DNA from 4 places in the Paenibacillus sp. FSL R7-0302 genome. Region 3 is predicted to be linked to each of the others. Evidence: predicted binding sites of a transcription regulator. Region 3 holds the regulator's gene; each other region holds the start of a gene.

Region 1 (4,772 bases), 3.6 Mb from region 3:
ATTGAGCGGTAGAATTCCGCCATACTCTTCATTGTGGCCTGCGGGAAGAAATAAGGGCTGTCCGGCATGAAGAACAGACTGCGCTTCACCTCAGGTGATTCATAGACGGGCCGCCCGCCTACCTTGACACTTCCTGTATCCGGGCGATAGATGCCTGCAAGCATCTTAAGAAGCGTGGTTTTGCCTGCTCCGTTTGATCCCAGCAATCCGTAGATGGCCCCTTTGGGTACCGTCAGCGAGAGGCCGTTCACAGCCTTTTCCTCCTGAAAAATCTTGCTCACACCGCGTATCTCAATCATGGCTGCTCTCCTCTCTTCTCATATCCAGCGCCTGGCGGTACAAGGAACTGATCTCTGTCTCCGTGAACCCAAGGTAGACTGCTTCTGCCATCAGCCGCAGCAGCTCCTCCTTCAGCTCTGCCCGTTTGCTCTCACTCTGGCCCTGCTGCAACTCGGCTACGAAGTTGCCCTTGCCCTGCAGTGAATAGATATACCCCTCACGCTCCAGTTCCCTATAGGCCTTCTGGATCGTATTGGGATTCACGGTAAGCTGCGAGGATAACGCCCGCACCGAAGGCAGCTGTTCATCCGCCCGCAGAATACCATGCATAATCAACTCCTTCACCTTGTCGGTCAGCTGCTCATAGATCGGCTTGCGGCTGCGTACATCCAACTCGAACATGACAGTCCTCCTTTCATCTGATACTCCGGCTGCTGTATCATAGTGTATTAACTGTACTACTATTATTAATACAGTTGAGGATTGATGTCAATCATTAACTTTTACTTTGTCTAGTTTCGGCGCAAAAAAAGAGCAAGCCTGCGGGAACAGATTGTCTCCCGGGCTTGCTCTTTGCTGTTGCTATAGCAGTAATCAGCGTTTATCCTTCCAGAAATTGAGCGGCTCCATATCCTTTGTAATGAGCTTGAAGGTATAGCCTTCCTTCTTCAGCTTCTCCAGAATACGCGGCAGCACCTTGAGCGTAGCCTTCTGGTCATGCATCAGAATGACCGGATTGGTCTTGGACGCCTTCAGCTTATTCACCTGATCCATCACGGTGTTATAGATTCTGTCGCTGTTCTGTTTGTATTTCCAGTCATAGGAATCCACGTTCCAGTCCCAGAGATGATAGCCCTGCGTCAGGACTTTATCCCTGAAGGACTTGGTGAAATAGGGCTTACTTCCGTAAGGCGTACGGATCAAGGTGGTGCTGGTTCCCGTCAGCTTCTTCAGCGTCGCATTGGCACCTGACATCTCGGCAAGCGCCGCTGAAGGGGATGCATAGAACTTCTCCTGGCGGTGGGTCACGCCATGCAGCGCTAAGCCATGGCCTTCCTTCGCAGTCCGCTTCACTTGAGCGGGGTGCTGATTCATATTGTTCCCCAGCATGAAGAAGGTTGCCTGTACGTCATATTTACGCAGGATGTCCAGCAGGTCGCCAGTCGTGGCTGACGGGCCGTCGTCAAAGGTCAGATACACGGTCCGGCCAGGCTTGCCCGGCTCCGTGGGCTGAACCGGAGTGACTGGAGTTACCGGAGCCACTGGAGCCTTAGGCTTCAGCTCTGCAGCATATTTATCGGTGAAGGCTGCATCGGTAAGCTGCGCCGAGCCGTCCTTCACACGAAGTAAATATTTATCTCCCGCATAGGAAATGCTATACCCGAGGTACCCGCTGAGCTTCAGCGGAGCCATGAGTTTGCCGTCCTGTACGAAAGTGCTCATAGGCACGGCAGTCCCATCCTTCAGCACCGCACCTCCGTCCTTGCTCAGCAGGGTCAGCGAACCTGTCCCGCCGGCTACGTGAATCCCGTCCGTCAGTCCGGTAAGGGTCCATTTCAGCTCATCCGCAAGCGCGCGCAGCGGTACATAATAGGTGCCTTTTACGGATACAGCTTCAACCTTGCTTAATTTATCGTTGACTCCGAGTTTAAGAATAGTGCTATCACCTTTAGCGTCAGCCGGGACCTGCACAAGCCCCATAATTAGGAATAAAGACATGAATAAAAGCAGAATTTTCTTGATGCGCACAGCAGCAGTCTCCAATCTATGTATATTTGTCTATCACTTTATCATATATACTTTCAACGTAATTTGAGAGATTGTAACCGCAAGCTAAGAAATTGTTACTCTTATGCAATCATAAATGAGGGTTCGCCATTATTTTCAGAAAGCACGCAATTCTCGTCGAATGCTGTCACAGCAGGCGTTGCACGGTTAAAACAGCGGTTTTTGGCACAGAATAATTGTGACAAAATTAATAACAATATCGGAATTTTGAACAAAAATTGAACAACCTTAAAATTAGCTAAAGTGCGCCACTACAGTGATCTTTATCATACCCTTAGGGAGTTGTAACAATTTGATCACACATATTTAACTTGTTCGCCATTTTTAAGGTCTATTTTATATATTTATACAAAATATGTATTTTGCATTATGGGTAAGTAGTTCTTACTATAGATACAGATCAATGTACTCCCGTTAATGAACGGCGAATGAAAAGTAGTATTGAAGGAAGGAGTTCTATATGAAAAAAAAGGGACCGTTATACGCTTTGTTTCTAAGCCTGATCCTTCTCCTGCCGGGATGCAGCTCAATCGCTGTTCTGAACCCGAAGGGGCCGTCTGCAAGGACGTTATCTGACACCATTGTGCTCTCTATTCTTGTTATGCTCGGGGTTCTGGCTGTTGTCTACATTCTGTATATCTTTGTACTGGTGAAATATCGTGCGAAGAAGAGTAATGAGGGCTACATTCCTAAACATGAAGAAGGCAATGTGGTACTTGAGGCCATCTGGATCATTATCCCGATCATTATCGTAGCCTTCTTGTCCGTTGTTACCGTCAAGACGACTAACGAAGTGGAGAATGTGGCTGCGGACTATCAAGATCAGACTCCGCTGGTCATCTATGCTTCCTCTTCCAACTGGAAATGGCATTTCAGCTACCCTGAGGAAGGGATCGAGACGGTGAACTACGTGAATATGCCGGTGCATCGTGCGGTAGAATTCAGAATGTACTCGTTCGGCACCATTACCAGTCTCTGGATTCCACAGCTTGCCGGTCAAAAGTACGCCATGAGCGACATGCTGACAACGCTTCATCTCTCCGCTGATACGGAAGGCTCTTATATCGGAAAGAATGCTAACTTCAGCGGTAAAGGCTTTGCCCACATGGAATTCGAAGCGCTTGTACTTAGTAACAAGGGTTACGAGGACTGGGTGAAGGAAGTGAAGGAAACCGCACCTAAGCTGACTGAGGAAGAATTCAAAGGCCTGCTGGCCACGGATTACCTCGGACGCAAAACGTATTCCTCCACCCATCTGGAGTTCAGCCCTCCTCCGGGAAATCACGGAGACCATATGAGCGGCGGCGGCAAAGAGATGGATATGGACAACGGCAATCCGGAGCATCAGGATAACAAGGAAATTCATCCGTCTCCCGAGCCGTCCAGCGGAACGGAATTCGACAGCAAGCCTGATCCGGAAGTCGATCAGCCGCTGCCAAGCTCCCCTGTGGATGAAAGCACACATGAAGGACACTAGCTCTCTGAAGAGCTTAATGCAACACACTGAAAGGAGCTACCCTAATGGATTTGGACAAATTTAAGGTTCACGGCGAACCCTTGATATACGGGGCCATGATCAGTATTGCACTGGCAACCATCGGGATTCTCGTAGGGCTTACCTATTTCAAGAAATGGGGCTATCTGTGGCGTGAATGGCTGACCACGGTTGACCACAAAAAAATCGGGATCATGTACATCCTTGCGGCGCTGCTGATGCTGTTCCGCGGCGGTGTAGATGCGATGATGATGCGTCTGCAGACGGCTGCGCCGGAAATGAAATTCCTCGATGCGCAGCACTACAATGAGGTCTTCACCACCCATGGTCTGATCATGATTCTCTTCATGGCCATGCCTTTTATCATCGGTCTGATGAACGTAATCATTCCGCTGCAGATCGGTGCACGGGACGTTGCCTTCCCGCGGCTGAACGCCGTCAGCTTCTGGCTCTTCTTCATGGGCGCCATGCTGCTGAACATTTCCTTCGTCATCGGCGGCTCGCCGGATGCGGGCTGGTCAGCCTACTTCCCGCTGGCGAGTCTTGAATTCAGCCCGACCGTAGGGAACAACTACTACTCTCTGGCCCTGCAAATATCCGGTATTGGTACGCTGATCACCGGGGTTAACTTTATCGTAACGATTCTCAAAATGCGCGCACCAGGCATGACGCTGATGAAGATGCCGATGTTCACCTGGTCCGTACTCATCACCAACGTTATCATTGTCTTCGCCTTCCCGGTTCTTACCGTAGCGCTGGCGATGATGATGTTCGACCGCCTCTTCGGCTCCCAGTTCTTCACGATGGCCAACGGCGGGATGGATATGCTCTGGGCCAACCTGTTCTGGGTCTGGGGACATCCGGAGGTCTATATCGTTATACTGCCGGCCTTCGGGATATACAGTGAGATTATCGCCACCTTCTCGAAGAAGAACCTGTACGGCTATACCTCCATGGTATTCAGTATGCTGATCATCTCGCTCCTGTCCTTCCTTGTATGGGCGCACCATTTCTATACGATGGGTCAAGGGGCTATGGTCAACAGCTTCTTCTCTATTACAACGATGGCCATAGCGGTCCCTACCGGGGTCAAAATATTCAACTGGCTATTCACCCTGCGAAAGGGCAGGATTACCTTCACGACACCGATGCTCTATACGCTCGCCTTTATCCCGATCTTTACGATCGGCGGGGTAACGGGCGTCATGCT
Region 2 (4,772 bases), 2.6 Mb from region 3:
ACCGAGGTTTATTTTGGAATGGATCTGGTCAAAGAAGCGGCAACACCTGAAGAATTGGCGGCACAGATCGGTGTAGACGGCCAAGCACTGGCAGATACACTGAATACGTATAATGGCTTTGTTGCTTCCGGTAAGGATACAGAGTTTGAACGGCCGGATCTTAAGTTGTCTTTTGAAAAGGGTAAATATTACGCAATTCAGGTAACACCGGGAATCCACCATACCATGGGCGGAGTAGCGATTAACACTCAGGCTCAGGTACTGGATACCAAGGATCAGGTCATTGCCGGGCTGTATGCTGCGGGCGAAGTAACCGGCGGAGTACACGGCGCGAACCGTCTGGGCGGTAATGCTCTGGCAGACATCACTACCTTCGGGCGGATTGCAGCGGATGAAGCTGTGAAGGCACTTAAGAAATAGGAACTTTTAGAAGGAGGAATTACTCATGCACAAGTGGACAAAAACCTTGCTGTTCTCTGCCCTCGCGGCTGCAACAGTACTAACGGCGGGCTGCTCTTCATCTTCCGGCAAGTATGTGGACGGGACATATGATGGTACAGGCAAAGGGGTCAAGAGTGATATTAAAGTGGCGGTAGAGATCAAGGATGAGAAGATCGACGCTATTACCGTAGAGGAGCATAAGGAGACGCAGGCGATGATCGATGCGGCCGTGGAGAATACGATTCCTGAAATTATTGAAAAACAAACCACAGAAGGCGTAGACGCTCTCTCTGGTGCTTCCGGCTCCAGCGGCGGAATTATTGAAGCGGTGACCCAGGCGCTGGAACAGGCCAAGAAGCAGTAAGTCATCATTCAATTGCTTATAAAAGAGTTGTGGTCATATCACCCGAGCAAGCCCAGCCCTCCTGTCTCCGGCAGAACGGCTGGGCTTGCTGCATAGTTCCATCCCCAGGAAGCGATTCCCGGGAGTAGCTTTACAAATTCAGGTTCAACTAATATAGTTCGAATGGTATAGGAACATGGGACATGAAGGGAGGTCTTCGCACAAGTGGCCAGGAAAAAAAGCTACAGTCTGCGCACAATGATTGCCGTCATGGTGTCTGCCGTTGTTCTGCTGGTATTGCTGATTTTATATTTTATTTTCCGCAATCAGATTATTCCGCAGACCCGGCAGGCGCTGGAGGATAAGGCGATTACGATTGCCCGTACCATCGCCCTGATTCCGCTGGTCTCGGAGGGACTCAGTGAAGGCAACAGCAAGGAGATTCAGGACTACACCTCAAGAATCGCCCGCCGTAATGATATTATGTTCGTGGTAGTGACAGATATGAAGGGAATCCGCTATTCCCATCCGGATGCCTCGCTGGTCGGTCTGCCCTTTGCGGGAGGCGGTCAGGAGATATCGCTGCGCGGAGGGGAGAGTATCTCCGAAGGGGCCGGGCCGCTCGGCAGATCCCTGCGCGGCTTCGTGCCGGTCTATAACAACCGGGGGCATCAGGTGGGAGTGGTCATTGCCGGTCTGTCCCTGGAGCGGGTCGAGCGGCTGGTCCTGATGAATGAGTGGACGATTATTGCGATTCTGGTCTCGGGAGCCTTGCTTGGAGCGGGAGGAGCATTCATCCTCGCAGCCCGGATCAAGCGGATGGTGTTCGGGATGGAGCCGGAGGACATCTCCAAGCTGCTCCAGGAACGCAGTGCGATGCTGGAATCCACGCGCGAGGGAATTATTGCCGTAGATCAGGAGGCGCGGATCACCATCCTTAATATGGAGGCGCAGCGGCTTCTGAGGGCAGCGGGGATTGGCGGGAGCGCCATGAACCGGCAGATTGCCGAGTATTGGCCGGAGCTGGGTCTGGAGCGGGTATTGGCTGAGGGAGAAGGAATACAGGACCGGGAGCTGGAGCTGGGAGACAGCTCTCTATTGGTGAACAGCCTTCCTGTCCGTGTTAACGGTAATATTGTTGGCGCGATTGCCACCTTCCGGGATGAGACCGAGCTGGCTGTGCTGGCGGAGAAGCTGTCGGGAGTCTCGGTCTATGCAGAAGCGCTGCGCTCCGGTGCCCATGAGTTCATGAACAAGCTGCACGTGATAATGGGCATGACACATATGGGCCTGTATGATGAGCTGCAGCAATATATTCTGGGGACGGTAAGCAACTACCAGAAGGAGATCGGGGCGATTACGAGACAGATCAAGGACCCGGTGATGGCCGGATTTCTGCTGGGGAAGCTGAGCCGGGCGCGCGAAGCGGGAATCGAGCTGCTGTTGACCGGGGACAGCTATCTGCCGGAGCCGGCCGATCCGCAGGTGATTCATGAGCTGATTACGATTGCCGGCAATCTGCTGGATAATGCTCTGGAGGCGCTGGGGGAGCTCCGCGAGCAACCCGTGAAGCGCGTGGAGCTTGCTTTTCAATATGAAGAGGGGCGGCTGCTATGCGAGGTTAGCGATAACGGTCCGGGAATTCCGGCAGGCCTGAAGGAGAAGATCTTCGTTCAGGGCTACTCCTCCAAGGGTGAACAGCGGGGGATCGGCCTATATCTGGTGAAGAAAAGTGTGGACAAACTCAAGGGCCATCTTGAGCTTGCCGCCGGCTGCGGGCCGGGAGCGCATTTTATCGTGGATGTGCCTTATGAGGTGAAGGAGGAGGAGGGGATGTGAACATTTAAGGTCCATATGCCCGCTTACTTTAGTTACAAAACTCTTTAATAATTTACGGAAGGTTCCACAAACCGCTTCTTTGACGCTATGATAATTGTGAAAATATGCACAAGGGGGCACAACTCACATGAATAAGAGATTAACAGCGGCACTTATCCTCATTCTCTCTGTGATGCTGGTGATTGCAGGCTGCGGAAACAACAATGCGGGCAGCAGCAAGAATGAGAGCAAGGGAACAAACAGCGCGACCACAGAGCCTGCAGCAACGGCTGCACCTAAAGAGACAGCAGAGGCCGTATCGGGGGCATCCGAAGCGAGCTATACTCCGTATGATCAGTTAAAAGATAAATATGATATCGTCATCGTCGGCGCGGGCGGTGCGGGAATGTCTGCTGCACTGGAAGCCAAAGCGGCCGGCATGAACCCGGTCATTCTGGAGAAGATGCCGGTAGCTGGCGGCAATACTACGAAATCCTCCTCGGGAATGAATGCATCGCAGACCAAGTTCCAGAAGGAGCAGGGCATCGAAGACAGCAACGAACTGTTCTATGAAGAGACCCTTAAGGGCGGACATGATACGAACAATAAGGAGCTGCTGCACTTCTTCGTGGATCAATCCGCAGGGGCCATTGACTGGCTCGATTCCATCGGAATCCGCTTGAACAATATTACGATTACCGGCGGAATGAAGGAGAAGCGTACGCACCGTCCTGAAGACGGCTCGGCAGTGGGACAATATCTTGTAGCAGGCCTCGTCCGCAATGTTCAGGAGCAGGGAATTCCGCTATTCGTCAATGCGGATGTGAAGGAACTAACGGTACAGGACGGTAAGGTGAACGGCGTGAAGGTGCTGTTCAACCAGGCCGACGACAAAACGATCAGCGCAGCAGCAGTTATCGTAACCACCGGCGGTTTCGGTGCCAACAAGGAGCTGATCTCCAAAGTCAGACCGGACCTGGAAGGCCTGGTCACCACTAACCAGATTGGCAGCACGGGCGACGGTATTGCCATGATCGAGAAGGTCGGCGGAACTACCGTAGACCTGGATCAGATTCAGGTTCACCCGACCGTACAGCAGGAGAAATCCTACCTGATCGGTGAAGCGGTCCGGGGCGAAGGGGCTATTCTCGTATCTGCTGAGGGCAAGCGCTTCGGCAACGAGATGGACACCCGGGACAAGGTAACAGCTTCAATTAATACGCTTCCTGAGAAATCCGCTTATCTCGTGTTCGACGCCGGAGTGAAATCCCGTGTCAAAGCAGTGGATCAATACATCAAGATGGGTGTGGTCAAGACCGCAGATACCATCGAGGCACTGGCGGATCAGATGAAGGTTCCGGCTGCTGCACTTAAGACCACCGTGGATACTTGGAACGGTGCGGTGAAAAGTAAGTCGGATGCCGAGTTCGGCAGAGCTACCGGTATGGATAATGATCTGTCTGGTGCTCCGTATTATGCCATCCAGATCGGCCCTGGGATTCACTATACGATGGGCGGAGTGGTGATCAACACCAACACAGAAGTCTTGAACAAAGAGGGCAAGGCGATTACCGGCCTGTTCGCGGCTGGGGAAGTGGTTGGCGGGCTGCACGGCGAGAACCGTATCGGCGGCAACTCGGTAGCCGAGATTATTATCTTCGGACGTCAGGCCGGGATCAAGTCGGCTGAATTTGTAAAAGCGCAATAAGCTATTATTTCATATTGTTGTCATGTAAAAGGGATGCCCCGCAGCCGTCACAGACTGTTGCAGGCATCCCTTTTTGATCCTCTTGCCGCACTATACCGTTTAAGCCTCTATAGCCGGGGAGGGCGCAGGCTTCGCCGAACGGGTCAGCGAGAACAGCTCCAGCTCCGGGCGGCTTTTGCCGGACAGTGTATCTGCAAGCAGTTCGGCGGCAATCATGCTGTAGACCGTACCGTTTCCGCCATAGCCTTCAATGAAGTAGCAATGCGGGAACTCCGGGTGCGGTCCCATATAAGGCAGTCCGTCATGGGTGGAGCCGAAGACCGCTCCCCAGGAATATTCGGCCTTGATTCCTTGCAATTCCGGGAAAAGGGCCGTAAGCTCCTCGACCAGACGCTCACACTGGGAGAGGACCCTTACCTCACGCCGCTCCACGCTGGTAAGCTGCTCATCCTTGCCGCCGGC
Region 3 (4,772 bases):
TGCAGATGAAATATTTCACATTCGCCCATACCCTCACCCGTCTCTATAAGGATAGCCGGAGCGGGCAGCTGCCTGCCCTCCGCCAGAGTCTGCAGTCTTCGGGCAGTGAGCAGGCTTCCGAATGGAGCGGCGTGATCGACCGGATCTATCCAGATCTGCTGACGGTGAAGGAGTCCTGGGATGCGCTTAGTGACCGGCTCTTCAGCCTGCTGCCCGAGCGCAGCGATGCCGGGGCCGGTGAAGCAGGCCAACTGGTGGCACGCCTGCAGCCGGGCAAGAAGCCGAAGGATTGGGAGGAGCTGGCTGCCCTTGAGAATACACTGAACCTCAGTCTGAGCGATATCATCCGCAAGGGCGACAAAATGCTCAGTGAGATGCGTGACACGGACAGCCAATCCTCCTCAGACAGCCTTGTGACCGATATCGGCGGGTTATTCAAGGATCTGGCATCCATTAGAGAGCAGATCCGCTTCTTCATGAGCCTGAACGATGAGAATATTGTGTATTGGCTGGAGGGAAGCGGTAATTATAAGGGGAAGTCGCTGCAAATGTATGCTGTTCCCGTAGATGTCAGCACCCAGCTCAGGGAGCTGTTCTTCGATAAGAAGAAGAGCATTATCCTGACCTCGGCCACCTTATCTGTGGATAAATCCTTCCAGTTCATGATCGATAACCTGGGTCTTGGCGAGGCTGCCGAGCAGCGGCGTCTGATGACTGCACTGCTTCCATCGCCATTCAAGTATCGTGAGCAGGCGCTCCTGGTCATTCCCCGGGACTTCCCGAGCGTCAAGGGAAGTATAGGGGATGCCCGCTTTGTGGACACCCTCGTGCACTCCCTTGCCGAGACAGCTGTAACAACACGGGGGCGGATGCTGGTGCTGTTCACCTCCTACAAGATGCTGCGCCAGGTGTATGAACCGCTGAAGGAGGCACTTGCCTCACAGGATATCGCGGTGCTGGGACAAGGCGTGGAAGGCGGCAGCCGGAGCAAGCTGATCCGCCGCTTCCAGGATAGCCCGGCTTCGGTCTTGCTGGGTACCAGCAGCTTCTGGGAAGGGGTGGATATCCCGGGAGAAGCATTGACCTGCCTGGCGATTGTCAGACTGCCGTTCCAGCCGCCGAATCACCCGCTGGCAGAAGCGAAGTCGGAGCTGCTTCAGGCACAGAAGAAGAATCCGTTCATGAAGCTGTCCGTGCCGCAGGCCGTCATCCGCTTCAAGCAGGGCTTCGGGCGGCTGGTCCGCACGGCGCAGGACCGGGGCATCGTAATTGTGTACGATACCAGAGTCATCGAATCGCATTACGGAAAGTACTTCCTGTACTCGCTCCCCGGTCCCAAGATGGAGCATATGCTCACCGAGCAGATGGTCCCGAGAATTGCCGAATGGCTGGATGACGGCGGGGTTTCCTAATTCATCTGCTATTGCTATTATTAATAAGTCATGATTAACCTGAAGATCCGTTCCCGCCTGCCCTGCCACTCCGGCAGGCGGCGGGGCACGGTTGCTATAATCGGCATTACATGAAGCGAATTTGTGATGTTACATCAACTTGAAGGAGGAGAATACATGAAATCGGATAAAATATCGGAGGCCGTCGTGCGCAGGCTCCCAGTGTACCTGCGTTTCCTGAACGATCTCCAAAAACGTGAAATCTCCACAGTCTCTTCTCAGGAGCTGGGCCAGAAGCTTGATCTGAATCCCGCCCAGATCCGCAAGGATTTGGCTTATTTCGGTGATTTTGGCAGAAAAGGCATCGGCTATGATGTATCTTATCTGATTGAGAAGATCCGCCATATCCTGAAGCTTGACCAGCAAATTAATGTTGCACTGGTTGGAGCCGGTAATCTCGGTCATGCCTTGTCAAACTACAACGCTTACTTAAAGGATACAATGAAGATTACTGCCATCTTCGATGCCTACCCGCCGAAGGTGGGCCAGCAAATCAACTCGCTGGTTGTGCAGCCGATGGAGGAGCTAAGCAGTACAATCCGCTCGCAGGGCATCCGGATCGGGATTATTACCGTGCCCGACAGCGAAGCCCAGAACGTAGCTGATATTCTTGTCGATTCCGGTATCGAGGCGATTCTGAACTTCGCACCGGTTATTCTCAAGACGCCTGCCAATATCCGGATTCATGCCGCAGATTTCACCACAGATCTGCAGAGCTTGGCTTATTATTTGCATGATGGAAAGGATGAGGCTGAAGATGAGCAGTAAGATCACGATAATCAAGAATGGGCACTTCCTGGTTCCGGGCAGTGACAAGCCGGTTCTGAGCGGGTACATGACCCTGGAGAATGAATTGATTACTTACATAGGTGAAGCTGAGCCGGCAGTGGAGGATGGCGCACAGGTCGTAGACGGCAGCCGTCTGCTGTTCATGCCTGGTCTGGTCAATACCCATGGTCATACTGCAATGTCACTGCTGCGCGGATATGGCGACGATATGGTGCTTCAGTCTTGGCTGCAGGAGAAGATGTGGCCGATGGAAGAGAAATTCACTGGTGATGATGTATATTGGGGAACCTCGTTGTCCGTGCTGGAGATGCTGAAGGGCGGCACAACCACCTTCCTCGATATGTATGATCATATGGACCGGGTAGCGGAAGTGACCGAGCAGTCCGGTATTCGTGCGGTGTTGATGCGCGGCGTAATTGGGCTGTGCCCGGAAGAGGTACAGCAATCCAAGCTCGCTGAGGCGATTGCTTTTGCCCGTAACTGGCACGGCAAGGCTGACGGCAGAATTACGACCATGCTCTCACCGCACGCCCCGTACACCTGTCCTCCAGAGTTTTTCATGAAGTTTGTGCAGGCTGCCCATGATCTGGACTTGCCAATGCACACCCATATGTCCGAGACGCGCCATGAAGTGGAGCAGAACGTGGCCGACTATGGCCTGCGTCCGGTCGCACATCTGGAGAAGCTCGGGATGTTCACCCGTCCTTCGCTCATTGCCCACGGGGTTCATCTGAACGATGAAGAGATCGGGATTCTGGCCCGCCATAACGTTGGCGTGTCGCATAACCCCGGCAGTAACCTGAAGCTGGCCAGCGGGGTTGCGCGTGTTCCTGAACTGCTGAGAGCCGGGATTAAGGTCTCCCTGGGTACAGACGGCGCGGCAAGCAACAACAATCTGGATATGTTCGAAGAGATGAGGCTGGCGGCTCTGATTCACAAGGGCGTAAGCGGTGATCCCACAGCGGTACCGGCTCCTGAGGCGCTTCTGATGGCTACGGAGTATGGGGCGCAGTCTATTTTCCTAAGCGGGGTAGGCCGGCTTGCCGCAGGAATGAAGGCCGACTTCATCGCACTTGATATTGACCAGCCGCATCTGCTGCCGCATACCGATCTGCTCTCCCATGCCGTATATTCGGCAAGTGCCAAGGATGTGGAGCATGTATGGGTGAACGGCCGACAGGTTGTGAAGCATGGACAATGCCTGACACTTGATGAAGAAGCCATCCGCCGCAAAGCACAGGAGACGTTCGAGAGCCTGCTTAAACGGTAATTCAGGGGAACGGGAAAGGAAGCAGCGTGGTGAAGAAGAAGAGGAGAAGATGGATCTGGCTGGGGATTACCGTGGTGCTGCTCCTTCTGTTCGGACTAAGCCAGTTCTATGCCTACATTATGAAGGACCAGTGGAACGAGCGGAGTGAGGCCAAGGAGCTGGCCCGGGCGCGTGCCGGACTAACAGAGGTTACCAAGGCCCAGAAATCTGTCTGGAATGAGAATGAGATCTACTGGGTGCTGACCGGCAAGAATGAAGCAGGGACCGATCTGATGGTGTGGGTCCGTTTCACCTTGGAGGGCAAGCCTGCCGGAGGCGACAACGACCTGTATGCTGAGGAACTGAGCAATGGCACCTCAGAAGAGAAAATGCGCGGAATCATAGCCGCTCAGCTGCCGGACATTACGATTGAACGGCTGCTGCCCGGTGTATACAACGGGGAATATGCCTGGCAGCTATTTTACAAAAAAGACGGGCGATTCTATTACAGCTTCTACCGCTTCAAGGATGGCAGCGCCATCGGTGAGGGGTACAGTCTGCCGAACCGTTAAGCTAAGCGCTCAGCGGAAGAATACATGCGGGGGAACAGTTTATCTGTTCTTCCGTTTTTTTAACAGATAAATTTATATGTTTTGAGGTCCCCGCAAAGTACCTGAGTCATCACCTACGCTAAAGCCCCACTTTGTGGGGTTATTTTATTATTTTGACGGTGAGGGATGAAGGAAATCGGTACCCCTTCACTTCTGAGATATATCAATTGATATATTAAAAGTAATCCCTAATCTGCTATCAATAACTTGCATGTTGAATGTAACAAGGAGGTTGATGAAATTGGAAATATTGGCATATTTGTATCAGGCGGTGGATCTGTTCAAGGAGGAGCTGGGGGAGAATCTGTCGGGAATTTACGTGCATGGCTCACTGGCGATGGGCTGTTTTCACCCCGATACCAGCGATATCGATCTGCTGATCGTCGTACATGACAAGCTGCCCGCAGAGGTCAGTCATAGACTTGCCAGGCGTATTGTAGCTTATCATGACAGTCTGCCGAATAAGCGCGGAATTGAACTATCTATCGTCCTTAAGACATACCTGCGCAATTTTGTGTATCCTACGCCTTTTGAATTTCACTTTTCGGAAGCACATGTAGAGCGGTACAGAGCTGATGAGAATTATCTGTGCGGCGGCTTTGAGGATGCTGATCTGGCGGCGCATTTTACAGTAGTCTACCATCGCGGGTTTATCTTGTACGGGGAGCCGAT
Region 4 (4,772 bases), 270 kb from region 3:
TCATTGGTCATCTCTGTGCTGTTTTTCACAAGCTTCTGCAGGTTGGCAGATTCCGTTACATCACCGAATAGAACGGCACCAACAATTACATTATCCTTAAGCAAAATCTTCTTGTAGGTTCGCTTCCATTCATCCTTGGCAGAAATGACAGTATGCTCCGGCGTTTCGGTGAATTCACCAGCCGAGAATACATCTACCCCGGAAATTTTGAGCTTGGTTGCTACAACTGAACCTTCATAGCCTGGAGTCTGACTACCTGACAGATGCTTGGCGAGAACCATGCCCTGCTCGAATAACGGTGCGACGAGTCCGTAGCAGGTTCCCCGGTGCTCTGTACATTCGCCGACAGAATACACATCAGCCATAGAAGTCTGCATATAATCGTCAACTACAATCCCGCGGTTAACGGTGATTCCGCTGTCCTTCGCAAGCTGGACATTCGGCTTGATTCCAACAGCCATCACTACAAACTCTGCGGGCAGCTCACTGCCGTCACTGAAGCGCAGACCGGTCACCCGTTCTTCGCCGGTCAGTTCGACCGTCTGCTTGCCCATGGCGAACTTCACACCTTGACGCATAAGCTCTGCCTGTAGCATGGAAGAAGCGGTACGGTCCAGCTGACGCTCCATCAGATCCTCCAGCAGATGCACAACGGTAACATCCATGCCCAGATTGACCAGGCCCTTCGCAGCTTCAAGACCTAGCAATCCTCCGCCGATTACAGCCGCCGTGCGGTACTGCTTCGCTGCTGCCAGCATCGCATCACAGTCCGCGATATCGCGGAAGCCGACTACCCCATCCTTGTTGCTGCCGGGTACGGGTAGAATGAAAGAATTCGAGCCTGTGGCAATAATTGCTTTATCGTAAGGAACCGCCAGTCCGTTATCGGTCAATATTAGTTTGTTCTGTTCATCGATCCGGGTAACCGTCGTACCGGTATGCAGTGTAATATGATTATCCTCATACCACCCGAGATCATTGAGAATGATGTCTTCAATCGTTTTGCTGCCTTCAAGTACATAGGACAACATAATCCGGTTATAGTTGGGATGCGGCTCACTGCCGAAGACAGTAATATCATATGCGCCGCCCAGCTTTAGAATCTGCTCAATAGTGCCTACTCCCGCCATGCCATTCCCAATCAGCGCTAACTTTTCTCTTTCCGCTGCCACTGGTAGACCCTCCTTCAGAAACTCTGATTTCTTCAATAACTTTACCTGATAGAGAAATTATACTGTCCCCAATTCCCTGGCAAGTGTGACCACAGTCACACCTTATGTGAATTTTTTCACACAAGTGGAGATGACTTCTCCCGTTCTTACATAGGACAACTTATGGCGTGAAGCACAGAGATATATTATTCAAAAAAAATGGATACCCGTGCAGTTTCGCACAGATATCCATTCATTCACTTATTTCAGTACCAGAGAGATCTCCAGCTTGTCCTGCGGACTGAGCTTCATGTCCACTCCATTACCGAGCAGACCTTTATCGTTGACCTTCAGTCTCCATTCCTCGCTGCTGAGCGGGGTATATTCCATCACGGTGAGCACCGTCCGGTTATCTTCGGCAAGCCGGACCATACCGCTGTTCTTGAGCAGTCCCTTGACCGACATATCCTGCATAAAAGAAAGCACATGCGAATGGGTCAGCTCCGGCTGCTCGCTCCCCCCGTTCACAGTGATGATAACAGGCTGAAACATCTTTCCGGTTCCGGCAGGACCTGCTGTCATTGTAATGGCCGAACCCGGCTCCAGGGTCGTATTCAGCTCTTGAACCTTCTTGCCGTTCACCTGAACCTCCCAGCTCATATCCGGACCCAGGGAGACCTTATTCACCTCAAGAATATTAGCTCCATCTGCTGAAAATGTAACAACGCCGCTCTTCTTGAACAGCTCTATCATTGAATTTCCGGGCACGTAAGCTTCGTTAAGCAATCTGGCCGAGCTCCCGGCCATTTCGCTGTCACCTACCTTGACCGAAAAGGTTAATCCCTGTCCCCCGTTACTGCTGCCGCCATTCCCTGATCCCAAGCCACAACCGCTTGCCGCGGCCAGCAAGAGAAGGCACAGCATGAAGCGCATCCATTTCGTGGACATCCCGCGGCACCGCCTTCATATGTATTTTCCCGGACTCTTTAAGGATAACGCATAGAGGAAGGGTTCTCAAATCATTTCTGCCGGAAGAAAAAGTAAAAAGTCCCCGAAGGGACTTATTCAATGCAGCAGGTCCTATTGATACCGCAGGAACAGAATATTGTTCTCCAGATGCACATGCTCGAAGGTCATGCCTTCCAGTTCTTCAAGACGGGCATAGGTTAAGCGATAGGTTGTGCAGGCATGTGCGGGCGGCGTGTAATCATTAGTTACTCTGCGAAGCTCACGCAGAATCTCTCCGGCCCCGTCATGCTCGGCTTCCAGATTATGCAGCAATCCGCGCAGTTCAGCAAGTCCTTCTTCGCTTGGGTTCTGAGTGTAGGCCAGCATCTTTGGGAATTCACTCTCTTCTTCCTTTGCCGTATGTTGTAGCAGCTCTTCACGCAGCATATTGAATAGGCGGTGCATCTCTCCGAGGTGCGGCGAATCCTCACCGTGAACGCGGAATACCTTAGTTACATTTTGACTGATTAGCGGAAGCTCTTCACGCAAATAACGGTGATGCTTGTTCACAATATAATCCACCAGTTCCTCTGAAGAAGCCTCGTTCCAGGCGGTGTCTTCTTCCAGAACGGGGTGCTGCTCTTGCAGCTTGTTCAGCTCCTGCACCATTGCTGCCGGGTCAAGACCCTTCTCGGCAGCGGCTTCAGCCAGCGGCTTTGCGCCTCCGCAGCAGAAATCGATCCGTTGTGCCTTGAAATAATCAGCTGCTTTGGGGAACTGCAGAACAATATCTCTGACCATTGCTTCCGGGGTGAACCCGGGATGAATTGTTGTATCGTTTAATTGATTGGACGCCATGTTGGCCCCTCCTCAGGTTAAAATGTAGGTTTGTGTTTCTTTTCACTTCTACACCTTATCACTGGCCTTATGCGGAACTTGTGATTGTACGCACTGAATATAACAAATTTTAATGAACGTGAAATTTAAGTATCTCAATGTAAAATATACTAGACATTTTGTTTTATATATTTTACAATATGCGTGAGGTGAGGGAATGGGGAAAAACTTAAGGCTCAAAGCCTCCAGAGCGTCAAAAGACATGTCGCAAAAACAGCTCGCAGATGCCGTGGGGGTCACAAGGCAGACGATTATCGCGATTGAGAACGGTGATTACAACCCCACCCTGAGGCTGTGCATTGACATTTGTGTAACACTCGGGAAGACGCTGGATCAACTATTTTGGGAGGGAACGAAGGATGAGCAGAACGAACCTGGATGAGAGACAACTGCAGAAGCGGCACAAGGCGGGGAATCAGGCATTTCTTTTGATGGCATTCTTATTGCTGGCAGACATGGGGCTGCACAACTACGGAATGAAGTGGCTGGAATATCCGCTTAGTAATTACGCAATTTTCATGCTGGGTGTAGGTTCCTATCTCGTACGGCTGATCTGGAGCGGTGCATATGTGGGACCAGTTGGCGGGCAAAGCGGAGTGAACGGGAGAAGCATAGCGGGTGCAGTTCTGGCGATTGTGGTGGCGGCCTGCATCCTTATCATTACCTTCGTGAATCCAGCCGCCCAATCAGCAGCTACCAGCGGCGCGAACGGGAAGGTAGTTCTGATCATTTCCCTTACAGCAGGACTGGTCATCTTAAGCACAGTGTACTTGATCCGGCGGAGGAATAACCGGGCGGACTAGAGCCGCTTTTGCTGTTGTGAGTCACTAGAAGTAGAAATAAAGAATTTAAACAGAAAAGCAAAAGAAGCGGAGGGGAAATTTGGAACTGGAGGAGCGGAGCGATGCCTTTGTGTTTGGATTTCTACCGCAAAGAGCGGTTTGTATCGGGGAATCCAAACACAACAGCGGCCGGAAGTCCAAATGTTCACCGCAGCGACGACCTGGCTTCAAGTTCAAATCTTTTTTCGAGTTTACCTTTTTTATTGAACCGTCGCCTGCATATAAGTCCGCTTGCCCTGCGCATCCTTCAGGTAGGGGCCAAGTCCGGCGAACCGTGAATGATCCACATAGACACCCGTCATCCATCTGCCTTCGGTCAGGCCGCCGTTCCACTGCAGCACCAGATCGGGGGCAGAGATCCATTCCTGATACACTCTGATGTTCTTATCCTTATATTCTTTGGCCGGTTTGTTCAATTCGCTCAGCGGTGCCGGGGTAAGGTAGGTGGGCACGAAATATACAGAGATCAGCTCCATATCCTCCTCACTCAGAAAAGCCTCCTCCCCCAGGTAAGGCTGGAGCAGACGGGTATTCTCATACATGGACCATATCACAGCTTGAAGTACCATGCTCTGGCTAATTCCATTATGAAAAGTAAAGCGGCGCTGAACATTTGGGCCACTCCCTTCGTTAGCCGCTACCGGCTCCAGACAATGCCGTTCACAGCCGATGCATTTCCAGCCGGACGGGCCTTGAATCCATTTCTGAAACACGCTCCCGCTGTCATTGTCCCCTTTATATAGAGAAGAAATGATCTCATAGGGCACACCGATCCACGCATCCCACAGAGAATCCGGGAGATGGTTATGAAGCATGAACAGCACCTTGTCATAGATCAGCTGTACTTTAATCGAAGCAGTCTCCAGTTCGGCGACATCCTTTTTTCCATAGGTTATTTCCCGGGAAAACAAGGTGATGGTCATGGTCCTCGCCT

Evidence for each region. The regulator Rex, encoded in region 3, represses fermentation and respiration genes when NADH is low (regulators of the CRP and FNR family bind a similar motif). The targets are predictions, from matches to a motif close to TTGTGAAATATTTCACAA.
Region 1: qoxA (cytochrome aa3 quinol oxidase subunit II) is a predicted target of Rex. The motif match lies at 2,244-2,261, and genes of this name have one in related genera.
Region 2: MKY96_RS19830 (flavocytochrome c) is a predicted target of Rex. The motif match lies at 2,718-2,735, and genes of this name have one in related genera.
Region 4: ric (iron-sulfur cluster repair di-iron protein) is a predicted target of Rex. The motif match lies at 2,988-3,005, and genes of this name have one in related genera.

Annotation. Positions count from the first base shown of each region.
Region 1 covers NZ_JBBOWB010000001.1:5,557,395-5,562,166, forward strand. Annotated here, with positions in the region: gene MKY96_RS24010 (ABC transporter ATP-binding protein) at 1-299, opposite strand, end outside; gene MKY96_RS24015 (GntR family transcriptional regulator) at 292-681, opposite strand; gene MKY96_RS24020 (polysaccharide deacetylase family protein) at 874-2,028, opposite strand; gene qoxA (cytochrome aa3 quinol oxidase subunit II) at 2,528-3,544, shown strand; gene qoxB (cytochrome aa3 quinol oxidase subunit I) at 3,589-4,772, shown strand, end outside.
Region 2 covers NZ_JBBOWB010000001.1:4,575,381-4,580,152, reverse strand. Annotated here, with positions in the region: gene MKY96_RS19845 (flavocytochrome c) at 1-420, shown strand, start outside; gene MKY96_RS19840 (FMN-binding protein) at 446-805, shown strand; gene dcuS (DcuS/MalK family sensor histidine kinase) at 1,010-2,623, shown strand; gene MKY96_RS19830 (flavocytochrome c) at 2,751-4,310, shown strand; gene MKY96_RS19825 (NAD(P)/FAD-dependent oxidoreductase) at 4,410-4,772, opposite strand, start outside.
Region 3 covers NZ_JBBOWB010000001.1:1,941,723-1,946,494, forward strand. Annotated here, with positions in the region: gene dinG (ATP-dependent DNA helicase DinG) at 1-1,412, shown strand, start outside; gene MKY96_RS08315 (redox-sensing transcriptional repressor Rex) at 1,569-2,219, shown strand; gene MKY96_RS08320 (amidohydrolase) at 2,209-3,510, shown strand; gene MKY96_RS08325 (cell wall elongation regulator TseB-like domain-containing protein) at 3,540-4,061, shown strand; gene MKY96_RS08330 (aminoglycoside adenylyltransferase domain-containing protein) at 4,342-4,772, shown strand, end outside.
Region 4 covers NZ_JBBOWB010000001.1:1,673,188-1,677,959, reverse strand. Annotated here, with positions in the region: gene nirB (nitrite reductase large subunit NirB) at 1-1,172, opposite strand, end outside; gene MKY96_RS07000 (hypothetical protein) at 1,413-2,099, opposite strand; gene ric (iron-sulfur cluster repair di-iron protein) at 2,232-2,927, opposite strand; gene MKY96_RS06990 (helix-turn-helix transcriptional regulator) at 3,154-3,378, shown strand; gene MKY96_RS06985 (DUF6773 family protein) at 3,356-3,799, shown strand; gene MKY96_RS06980 (hypothetical protein) at 4,039-4,761, opposite strand.